DNA from 3 places in the Aminobacter sp. MDW-2 genome. Region 1 is predicted to be linked to each of the others. Evidence: predicted binding sites of a transcription regulator. Region 1 holds the regulator's gene; each other region holds the start of a gene.
What was found. The regulator LexA, encoded in region 1, represses DNA repair genes until DNA is damaged. The targets are predictions, from matches to a motif close to TGTTCNNNNTGTGTTCNG.
Positions count from the first base shown of each region.

Region 2: the regulator LexA is predicted to act here: its motif matches at 1,330-1,347, upstream of H5P29_RS22820 (ATP-dependent helicase).
Region 3: the regulator LexA is predicted to act here: its motif matches at 2,020-2,037, upstream of H5P29_RS24175 (sel1 repeat family protein).

Region 1 covers NZ_CP060197.1:4,031,748-4,035,022, reverse strand. Annotated here, with positions in the region: gene H5P29_RS19920 (ComEC/Rec2 family competence protein) at 1-1,613, shown strand, start outside; gene lexA (transcriptional repressor LexA) at 1,740-2,456, opposite strand; gene glp (gephyrin-like molybdotransferase Glp) at 2,562-3,275, opposite strand, start outside.
Region 2 covers NZ_CP060197.1:4,623,203-4,626,477, forward strand. Annotated here, with positions in the region: gene H5P29_RS22800 (super-infection exclusion protein B) at 1-5, opposite strand, end outside; gene H5P29_RS22805 (hypothetical protein) at 230-379, shown strand; gene H5P29_RS32830 (hypothetical protein) at 475-603, shown strand; gene H5P29_RS22810 (hypothetical protein) at 705-950, opposite strand; gene H5P29_RS22815 (hypothetical protein) at 1,069-1,323, opposite strand; gene H5P29_RS22820 (ATP-dependent helicase) at 1,466-3,275, shown strand, end outside.
Region 3 covers NZ_CP060197.1:4,878,396-4,881,670, forward strand. Annotated here, with positions in the region: gene H5P29_RS24170 (ABC transporter substrate-binding protein) at 101-1,222, opposite strand; gene H5P29_RS24175 (sel1 repeat family protein) at 1,631-1,897, opposite strand; gene H5P29_RS24180 (DUF2147 domain-containing protein) at 2,336-2,677, shown strand; gene H5P29_RS24185 (glutathione S-transferase family protein) at 2,765-3,275, opposite strand, start outside.

The DNA of each region.
Region 1 (3,275 bases):
GCGGCGGCATTCCCGAGGATGTCAACGAGGCGCTGCGGCGTACCGGGCTCTACCACATCATCTCGATCTCGGGTCTGCACATGGCGATGGTCGCAGGCACGGTCATGCTTTTGATGCGGCTAGGCTTCGCCGCCTTTCCCGGCTTCACCTCGCACCGGCCGGTCAAGAAGTACGCGGCAGGCGCGGCACTGCTCGCCACCGGTGGCTATCTGTTCATTTCAGGCGCCGAGGTCGCGGCGCAACGCAGCTTCATCATGCTGGCGGTGATGCTGACGGCCGTGCTGCTCGACCGCGCAGCACTCACCATGCGCAACCTGGCGATCTCGGCCGTTGTCGTGATCATGATCTCGCCCCACGAAGTCGTCGGGCCGAGCTTCCAGATGTCGTTCGCCGCAACGGCAGCCCTCGTTGGCGCATATGCCTGGTGGTCGGACCGGCGGGAGGAGCAGGCGCTGCCGGTCGGTCAGAGATCGCTGCCGTCCAAAATCTGGCGCTGGCTTGCGACAGTTGCGATAGGTCTCGCCGCGACGTCGGTGATTGCCGGGCTCGCGACCAGCGTTTTTGGTGCATGGCATTTCCAACGTGTCTCGCCCCTCAGCCTGTTCGCCAATCTGGCAGTCAGCCCGTTTGTGTCTGTCCTGGTCATGCCCTTTGCCGTCATGGCTGGCATCTTCATGCCGCTTGGACTCGACGGCCCCTTCCTCGACACGATGGGCTTCGGCCTGAAGGCAATGATTGGCATCGCCACCTGGTTCTCCGAGCGCTCGCCGGTCGATGCGGTCGGCCTTGTCTCGTCACATGCGGTATTGTTGCTCACTGCAGCACTCGTCATCGCGTCGACGGCAACGACCTGGCTGCGCGCCGCCGCACTGCCATTCGCGGCCCTTGGGCTGCTGACGGTCGTGGAAACGGAAACGCCCACGGTTCTCGTTTCGGAAGATGGCCGCCTCGTCGGCGTCCCGGTCGACGATGGCAAGCTGGCCGTCAATCGCGTCCGGCCGAACCAGTTCACCGTCGACAACTGGCAGCGCGCGCTGGCGTCGGAAACACTCGTCACCCCGGCCCGTTCGGCCGCGAATGCAACGAACGGGACTGTCCGTTTGCCCAGCGAGACCGGCTCACAGCCAACAGCCGAGGCAGATGTCGCCGGTACGATACCCGGCAATCCAGTATCTGGAGAACTAAACGCTGCCGGCGCGGACGCCTTCGTCTGTGACAGCGAGCTGTGCACGGTTCAACAACCGGAGGGGGCACGGATCGTCCATGCGGCGAATGCGAGCGCCGCTGCACGAGCCTGCGACAACGCGGATCTCATCGTCGTCGACGATGCCACGGCAAGCGACGTCTGCCCCGGCGTGGCCGTGCTCACCAAACGCGAGCTGGCGCGCCTTGGCAGTGCGTCGATATTCATCACAGCCGCGGCGGCTGGCGTAGATCGGGCGGTCGAGATACGCCACGCCGTGGCGGAACCGTACCGCCCGTGGCATGCGCAGCGCCAATTTTCGCGCGAGGCGAGGGGCCTGCCACCCTACAAGCGAGTGGAGATGCCCCCAAAGACATCTGCCGGGGCAACCAAGGCGCACCCGAAAGCGCCGACTGCGACCACACGGTGAGTCCGAATCTGTACCCGCCGTCGCAGAGCCGTCAGATACGGCACGATAGCAACAGTGCAGATCAGTCCGGCTTACAGATTGCAGCAGGATGGACAGGCCGAGCTGGCGGAAACGCAGCCCCGGCAATCAATAGCGGCGGATCAGGCCGACAAGCTTGCCCTGCACCTTGACCCTGTCCGGTCCGAAGATGCGGGTTTCATAGGCCGGATTGGCGGCCTCAAGAGCGATCGAGGCACCCTTGCGGCGGAAACGCTTGAGCGTCGCTTCTTCGTCGTCGACGAGGGCGACGATGATCTCACCGGGATTGGCCGTGGTCGAGCTGCGGATGACCACAGTGTCGCCGTCGAAGATGCCGGCCTCGATCATCGAGTCGCCCTTGACCTCGAGCGCGTAATGCTCGCCGCCCATGATCATGTCTGGCGGCACCGAAATCGAATGCGTCTTGTGCTGGATGGCGTCGATAGGCACACCGGCAGCGATGCGTCCCATGACGGGAATGGCAACCGCCGAAGCAACATCGTCGTCATTGCCGGCCGACATGCTGCGTGACGGCTCGGGTTTGCGGCCGAGGCTACCCTCGATGACGCTGGGCGAGAACTTCTTCGCCGCGTTGAGGCCAGGCGCGATCGAATCGGGCAGGCGCAGCACTTCAAGCGCGCGCGCCCGGTTGGGCAGGCGTCTGATGAAGCCGCGTTCTTCGAGCGCCGTGATCAGGCGATGGATGCCGGACTTGGAGGCGAGGTCGAGTGCTTCCTTCATCTCGTCGAAGGACGGCGGAATACCCGCTTCCTTCAGCCGCTCGTGGATGAATAGCAAAAGCTCGTGTTGTTTGCGCGTCAGCATCGCCACCCCCGAGGAATCAGAAGAAAAACAAACCCAGAACAAACACTATCTGTTCCAGTTGTGTTCCGCAACTGTTGATATTTCGTGAAGGGTGGAAGGTGCTGCTCAGCGCAACATCATCACCTGGCAGGCGCTGCCGGCTTCGACTGCAGGCGCGAAGGGCACCCGCACGATGGCGCAATTGGCGTCGGCCAGCGTGCGCAGCATCGAAGAGTCCTGGATCAGGTAGGGTGTGACGACGAGACCCTCAGCGGTCTCGCGCGCAATCGCGCGGACAAAGTCCTGGCGCAGGTCGTTGGCCGCCATTGCCGTGTCGAGAATGCCGTTGCGCATGTCGGGCGAATAAGGGCGGCCGCCAAGCTTCGCCAGCAGAGGTTTCAGGAAAATCTGCGAGCAGATCAGGCTGGCGACCGGATTGCCCGGCAAGCCGACGCAGCGGCTGTTGCCGAGCCGGCCGAACATCAGCGGCTTGCCCGGGCGCATCGCGATCTTCCAGAAGTTGAGATCCATGCCGAGATCGGTCAGGACACGGTGAACGAGGTCGTGGTCGCCGACCGAAGCGCCGCCCAGCGTGACGATCACATCGGCGTCGGCGGCGAGCGCCTTGGCGACCAGTGCGGAGATTGCCTCGGTGCGGTCGGCGGCGATGCCGAGATCGAGTACGCGCGCGCCAACCGACTGAACGATCGCCGCGACGCCGTAGGCGTTGGAGGCGATGATCTGGTCGGGCCCTGGATTGCTGCCCGGCGGCAATAGCTCGTCGCCGGTGGCGATGATGGCGACCAGAGGCGCCCGCAGCACTTCGACGCTGGGATGATT
Region 2 (3,275 bases), 590 kb from region 1:
GGCATGTCGCAATCCCCCAACGGCGCCGGACGCAGCGCGGTTACCCGAGCACAACATACCGCGACGGCTCTTCCATAAGGAACCCTCGCAAGAGCGTGATCCAACATCATTTTAACACGAACCTAGAGCTCTACGGCTGCTGCTTCGCTCGCTTCTAGCATTCACCACCCGCCCATTGAGGCGGGTTTCATGCCGGCGATGCCGGCCCCAAACCAAAGGAGAACGGCCGATGGGCCTGAAAGCCATTCTCGACAAGATCGATGATCTGCCCGAGGACCAGAAGTCGCTCGCATCGGCTACCGACCCGACCCAGCTCAAGCGTTCGTCGGTGAAGGTCGCCGGCGGCTTGGCCCTGTTCGTTATGAGCTGTCGCAGATGACCTGGCTGGAGAAGCACCTCCATACGCCCTGGTCCCCACCGAACTGATCGCCGTCGACCGGGGTTCGAACACGCTTCCGGTCGCAGACGCTGGCCTTGCTCGATGGCAACAGCTGGTATCTGATCCGCCTGCAGCAGGCGCAGCATCTGCTCCTGCTGCAAAAGGCCTATCCGGAATTCGCCGGCGTCGAGTTCCCGCGTGGCTCGATGGAACTGCTCAAATAGCCATCGATGACGCGAAGCGCGGGCCGGCCGAATGCGGGCGCGTTGCTCAAGCCTGCCAGTGAGGGCGATGCCGGTGAGAGCGATGCCGGCGAGCTATGTACCTAGCCATCGCGACGCGGCACCAGGCCGAGATCCCGACTGCGGTAATCGAGGCTTCGGCCGGTAATGCTCTCCAGAACGGCGTCCAGACCGGCGACGTGGTGATGCAGCAGCGAATAGGTCTCGTTGAAGGGCTTCAGGCTGATGAAGCACTTCTGGATCGCCATACGCAAAGGGATCGCCGCCAGGACGATCGCCTCGATCTCGCTCTCGGTCAGTCTGTCGTTTCTGTGGTGCCTGCGCGACATGTTTGCTCCTGTCTGACCGGACTGCGACGCGGCCGCGATGCGACCAGGCCGGCGCCCTCGCCATCGCCTGGCGCGCGCCCCTGATCGCCGAGGCGATACGGGAGCCCATCCACGACGCTCATCGGTCCGGCGCGCGATGCGACGTCGACATCCCCAGCAGCCGCACCAGTTCCTCATATTTGGCGCCGCAGCGGTCATAGATGTTGAACGTGTTGGTCCGCGTGCAGCCGATGCGCGCGACGATCGCGTCCAGCAGAAGCGCCAGCGTGCGGTCGCCGCCTGCCCGCACCATCGCGTCGCGGTCGTATTGCTTGCGCATCCCGCATTTGTCGCAGGAGACGATGATCTTGTCGGAGGGAAATTCGGATAACATCGGCATGAGAACAAAATAGGAACAAATACCTCCTGGCGTCAATTCACAAAATGCCAACGCAAGGGCAATGGCGCGCGCCGCAGGCTTCGCCCCGCCGGTGCAGGCCGTTGCGAACGAAACGGAAACGATGCTTCATGCCGGCATGAACATCGCCATCCGTGATTCGGCAGCAGTTTCCGGTTATCTCGCCCGCCTGAACCCGGGCCAGCGTGCGGCCGTCTTGCATGGCGACGGCGCGGTGTCGGGCCCCTTGCTGATCATTGCCGGCGCCGGCTCGGGCAAGACCAACACGCTCGCCCACCGGGTTGCCCATCTCATCGTCCGTGGCGCCGACCCCCGGCGCATCCTGCTGATGACATTTTCGCGCCGTGCCGCGGCCGAGATGAGCAGGCGCGTCGAGCGCATCGCCGCCGACGTGCTGCAGGAGCGCGCGGCGAGCCTGATGGAAGGGCTGAGCTGGGCCGGCACCTTCCATTCCGTCGGCGCGAGATTGCTGCGCGACTATGCGCTCGACATCGGGCTCGAGCCGGCCTTCACCATCCATGACCGGGAGGATTCGGCCGACCTGATGAACCTGGTTCGCCACCAGCTCGGCTTTTCCGAGACGGAGAAGCGGTTTCCTACCAAGGCGACCTGCCTTGCCATCTATTCCCGTGTCGTCAATTCCCAGGACAGGCTCGAGGCGGTGCTCGGCCACGCCTTTCCCTGGTGCGTCGGCTGGAGCGACGAGCTGAAGGCGCTGTTCGGGGCCTATGTCGAGGCCAAGCAGGCGCAGAACATCCTCGATTACGACGACCTCCTGCTCTACTGGGCGCAGATGGCGGCCGAGCCCGACATCGCCGCCCATCTTTCCCAGCGTTTCGACCATATCCTGGTCGACGAATACCAGGACACCAACCGGCTGCAGGCGGCGATCCTGACGGCGATCAAGCCCGACGGCCGCGGCCTGACCGTGGTCGGCGACGACGCCCAGTCGATCTATTCGTTCCGCGCCGCCGAAGTGCGCAACATCCTCGATTTCCCCGGCCTGTTTGCCGAACCTGCCCAGGTGGTGACGCTCGACCAGAACTATCGCTCGACCGACGCCATCCTCGCCGCTGCCAATGCCGTCATCGGCGAGGCCGAGGAACGTTTCACCAAGAACCTGTGGACCGAACGCCGCTCGCTGGAAAAGCCCCGCATCGTGACGGTTGCAGACGAAGCCGAACAGGCCGGCTATGTCTGCGACGAGGTCTTGAAGGAGCGCGAGGCCGGCACGCTTTTGAAGGAGCAGGCGGTGCTGTTTCGGGCAGCGCATCATTCGGGGCCGCTCGAGGTCGAGCTCACCAGGCGCAACATCCCCTTCGTCAAGTTCGGCGGGCTGAAGTTTCTCGATGCCGCCCATGTCAAGGACGTGCTGGCCATCCTGCGTTTTGCCCAGAACCCGCGCGACCGCATCGCCGGCTTCCGGGTGATGCAGCTGATGCCGGGCGTCGGCCCGTCGGCGGCGTCGAACGCCATCGACAGCATGGAGCAGTCGCTCGACCTCGAAATGGGGCTGGCGCGCTTCTCCCCGCCGGCCCGGGCGGCAAGCGACTGGCCCGGTTTTGTCGCGCTGTTTTCGGACCTCCGGCGCGGCCCCGGCTGGCCGGCCGAGATGGAGCGGGCGCGGCTGTGGTACGAGCCGCATCTCGAGCGCAAGCACGAGGATGCGACGACACGGCGGGCCGACCTGCTGCAGCTCGAACAGATCGCCTCCGGTTATCCCAGCCGCGAGCGTTTCCTCACCGAGCTGACACTCGACCCGCCCTCGGCAACCAGCGACGAGGCCGGACCGCCGCATCTCGACGAGGATTTTCTCATCCTGTCGACGATCCATTCGGCCAAGGGCCAGGAGTGGACCAAGGTGTTCGTCTTGAACGCGGTCGACGGCTGCATGCCGATCGACCTCAGCGCCGGCGAGCGCAAGGAGC
Region 3 (3,275 bases), 850 kb from region 1:
AAACGACAATGGCCGGGACGTGCCCGGCCATTGAATGCATCTCTGTGGCTTACTGCCACATGGCCGGGACGTGCCCGGCCATTGAATGCGTCCAGACGGCTTACTGCTTGATCGGCGCGTATTTGCCGTCGTGCCACTGGTTGATGTCATAGCTGGCGTTCTTGAGATCGCCCTTCTCGTCGAAGACGACATCGCCGACGACGGTGCTGATCGGCTTGCCGTCCTTGAGCGCCTCGGCGACCTTCATCGGATCATCCGTGCCGGCACGCTCGATGCCCTGCGCGAAAGCCTGGATGGTGGCGTAGGAGAACAGGGTAAAGCCTTCCGGCACGAAACCGCCGGCCTTGATCTTCTCGACAGCTTCCTTGGCCTCGGGCTTGGCCTGCGGGTCGGAGGGGAACACGAACAGCGTGCCCTCGCCGGCCGGGCCGGCGATCTGCCAGAACTCGGGCGAAGCGATCGAGTCGGGCATGATCAGCTGATACTTGAAGTTCTGCTCGGCCGACTGGCGCAGGATGAGGCCGGCCTCTGGGTGGTAGCCGCCGAAATAGACGACGTCGGCCTTGAGCTCCTTGAGCTTGGTGACCAGCGCCGAATAATCCTTCTCGCCGGCATTGATGCCTTCGTAGAGAACTTCGGTCAGGCCACCGGCATTCATCGTCGCCTTGACGGCGTCGGCGACACCCTGGCCGTAGGCGCTCTTGTCGTGCAGCACGACGACGTTCTTGCCCTTGTACGTCTCTGCGATCCACGGGCCGATGAAGGCGCCCTGGGCGTCGTCACGCGTGTAGAGACGCATGATCGTCGGCCAGCCCTTTTTGGCGGCGTCGTCGGTCAAGACCGGGTTCGAGGATGCCGGCGACATCATCAGCGCGCCGCTCTCGGCATAGACGGCGGAGGCCGGGATGCTCGAGCCCGAGCAGGCGTGGCCGTCGATGAACTTGATGCCGTTGGCAACGATGCGGTTGGCGACCGAAACCGCCTGCTTGGGATCGCAGACGTCGTCTTCGATCGACAGCTTGAGCTGGCGCCCGAGAACGCCCCCCTTTTCGTTGATCGCCTTGACGGCGGCTTCCGCACCTTGCTTGAACTGGTCGCCGATATTGGCGAGCTGGCCGGTCATCGGGCCGGCTACGGCAATGCCGATATCCTGCGCGTAGGCAGCGCCGGCGCTGAGCGACAGGCCGACCAGTGCCGCGCCAAATGTACGTTTCAAATGCATTGTTACCCTCCCTGGGACGCTCCGGTTTCCCCGGATCGCGTCATGCGTGCAATCGCCGAAAGCTGTCATCGCAACCGGGACTTGTCTTGGCGCATCGGCGTCAGGATGTTGTGCCTGCAAACGGGGCGGCGGGCAATGCGGTGGCCGAACGATGCTGCCACGCCATGGGGCCAAAACAAAAAGGCCGCGCCGATCTTATGTGATCGGTCACGGCCTTTTTCGTGGAGAGCGCCGCGAGCATCTTCGGCCCGTCGGACATTCGCCTGCCCTGTCTAACTCGGTCCAGCTGGTGATGAGACATGCTGGAGGTCATGTCCCTGGCACATCTTGCTCGTCCTTCAAGCAGTGCGCTCTTGGAATTGGGGGCTGCCATCCCGGCGCCCCGGCTCTTCCCCCGAAGAAGCTTGATCAGTGCATCGTCATCCATTCGCGCGCTTCGCGCAGCGCCTTGACGATGTCGAGCTTGGACATCGTGCCGGAGAGCTCCGAGCGCAGGGCGGCCGCCCGGGCCGAACCCTTGATCGCGGCGATGTTGAACCATTTGTGGGCGGCAACCACGTCGACCTCGCAGTCGCGGCCGGTCGCATACATCATGCCGAGTTCGAGAAGAATGTCGGCCTGAGCGGTGGTTCCCATCGCGCCGAAGCCAGCGTCAAAGATTTCGAAACGTGCCATTTTCTTATCCCCTGCCTGTCTCCTGAGAGCCGGCCCGGTGGTGTTCCGGAGCTGCCCTTTCGATGCTTCCGAGAATGCCGGGGAGCCTTGAATCCGCCGTTAAATGGCTTGCTTAACTCGAAGAAAACAAACTGAAAACAAAGGGTAAAGCTCGGAATTCATTAAGGATAGGAGTCCTTGCGGCAGCTGGAATTTGCAGAAAATGCGATGAAAATTCTCCAGTCGCCGGATAAGTCTTTGATAACCACGCGGCACATTGATCGATAGCCAGGGATGAACTTCGGCACCCGGATGGCGCTTTTCGGCGGTCTCAAAAAGGCTCAAAACTTACCCAGCGGCACCACTTTCGTTTTGCCGACGGCTGCATTACGCTTACGTTTGCGTAAACGTCAGGCAGGGAGAGTGCCTGTGGGCGACAATTCAACCGGGAGGACTTCAATGCTTCGCAAGATGAGCCTGGCCATCGCGGCCACCCTGATGATGGCGGGTGCGGCCTATGCCGATCCGATCGAAGGCAACTGGAAGACGGAAGCCGGATCGACTGCCGCGATCACGCCCTGCGGCGGCGGCTTCTGCATCACGCTGAAGGACGGCAAGCACGCCGGCAAGAAGATCGGCACCTTCAATGCCAATGGCGGCACCTATGCCGGCAAGATCACCGACCCGGCCAATGACAAGACCTATACCGGCAAGGCCTCGGTCGCCGGCTCGACGCTCAAGATGAGCGGCTGTGTGCTCGGCGGCCTGATCTGCAAGACGCAGAACTGGAAGAAGCTGTAAGGCGACCAGGAAATAGTCGTCAGTATCAGGGGGAGGCAGTGCCGGCGGGCGCTGCCTCCCCCATTCGTTTTTTCGCTGTCTGCGCGTTCAGGCCCTGGCACGCTGGCCGAACAACACCTTCTGGGCTTCCTTGTCGTCGGCGAGGTTGCGGCGGTGGTCTTCACCGACGGCGAGGCCACGGCTCACTGCCGGACGAGCCAGCAACGTGTCGAACCAGCGCTTGAGATGCGGGAAGTCCTCGAGCTCCTGGCCCTGATTCTTGTAAGGCTTGACCCAGCCGAGCGAGGCGATGTCGGCGATCGAATAGTCGCCGGCAAGGAATTCGCGATCGGCGAGGCGCTTGTTCATCACGCCATAGAGCCGGTTGACCTCATTGGTGTAGCGATCGATGCCATAGGCGATCTTCTCCGGCGCATATTGCCGGAAGTGATGGGCCTGGCCGGCCATCGGGCCGAGGCCGCCAACCTGCCAGAACAGCCACTGATCGACTTCGGCGCGGCCGCGCTCGTCCGAGGGATAGAGCTTGCCGAACTTGCGGCCGAGATATTGCAGGATCGCCCCGGATTCGAAGATCGAGATCGGCGCGCCGCCCCATTTG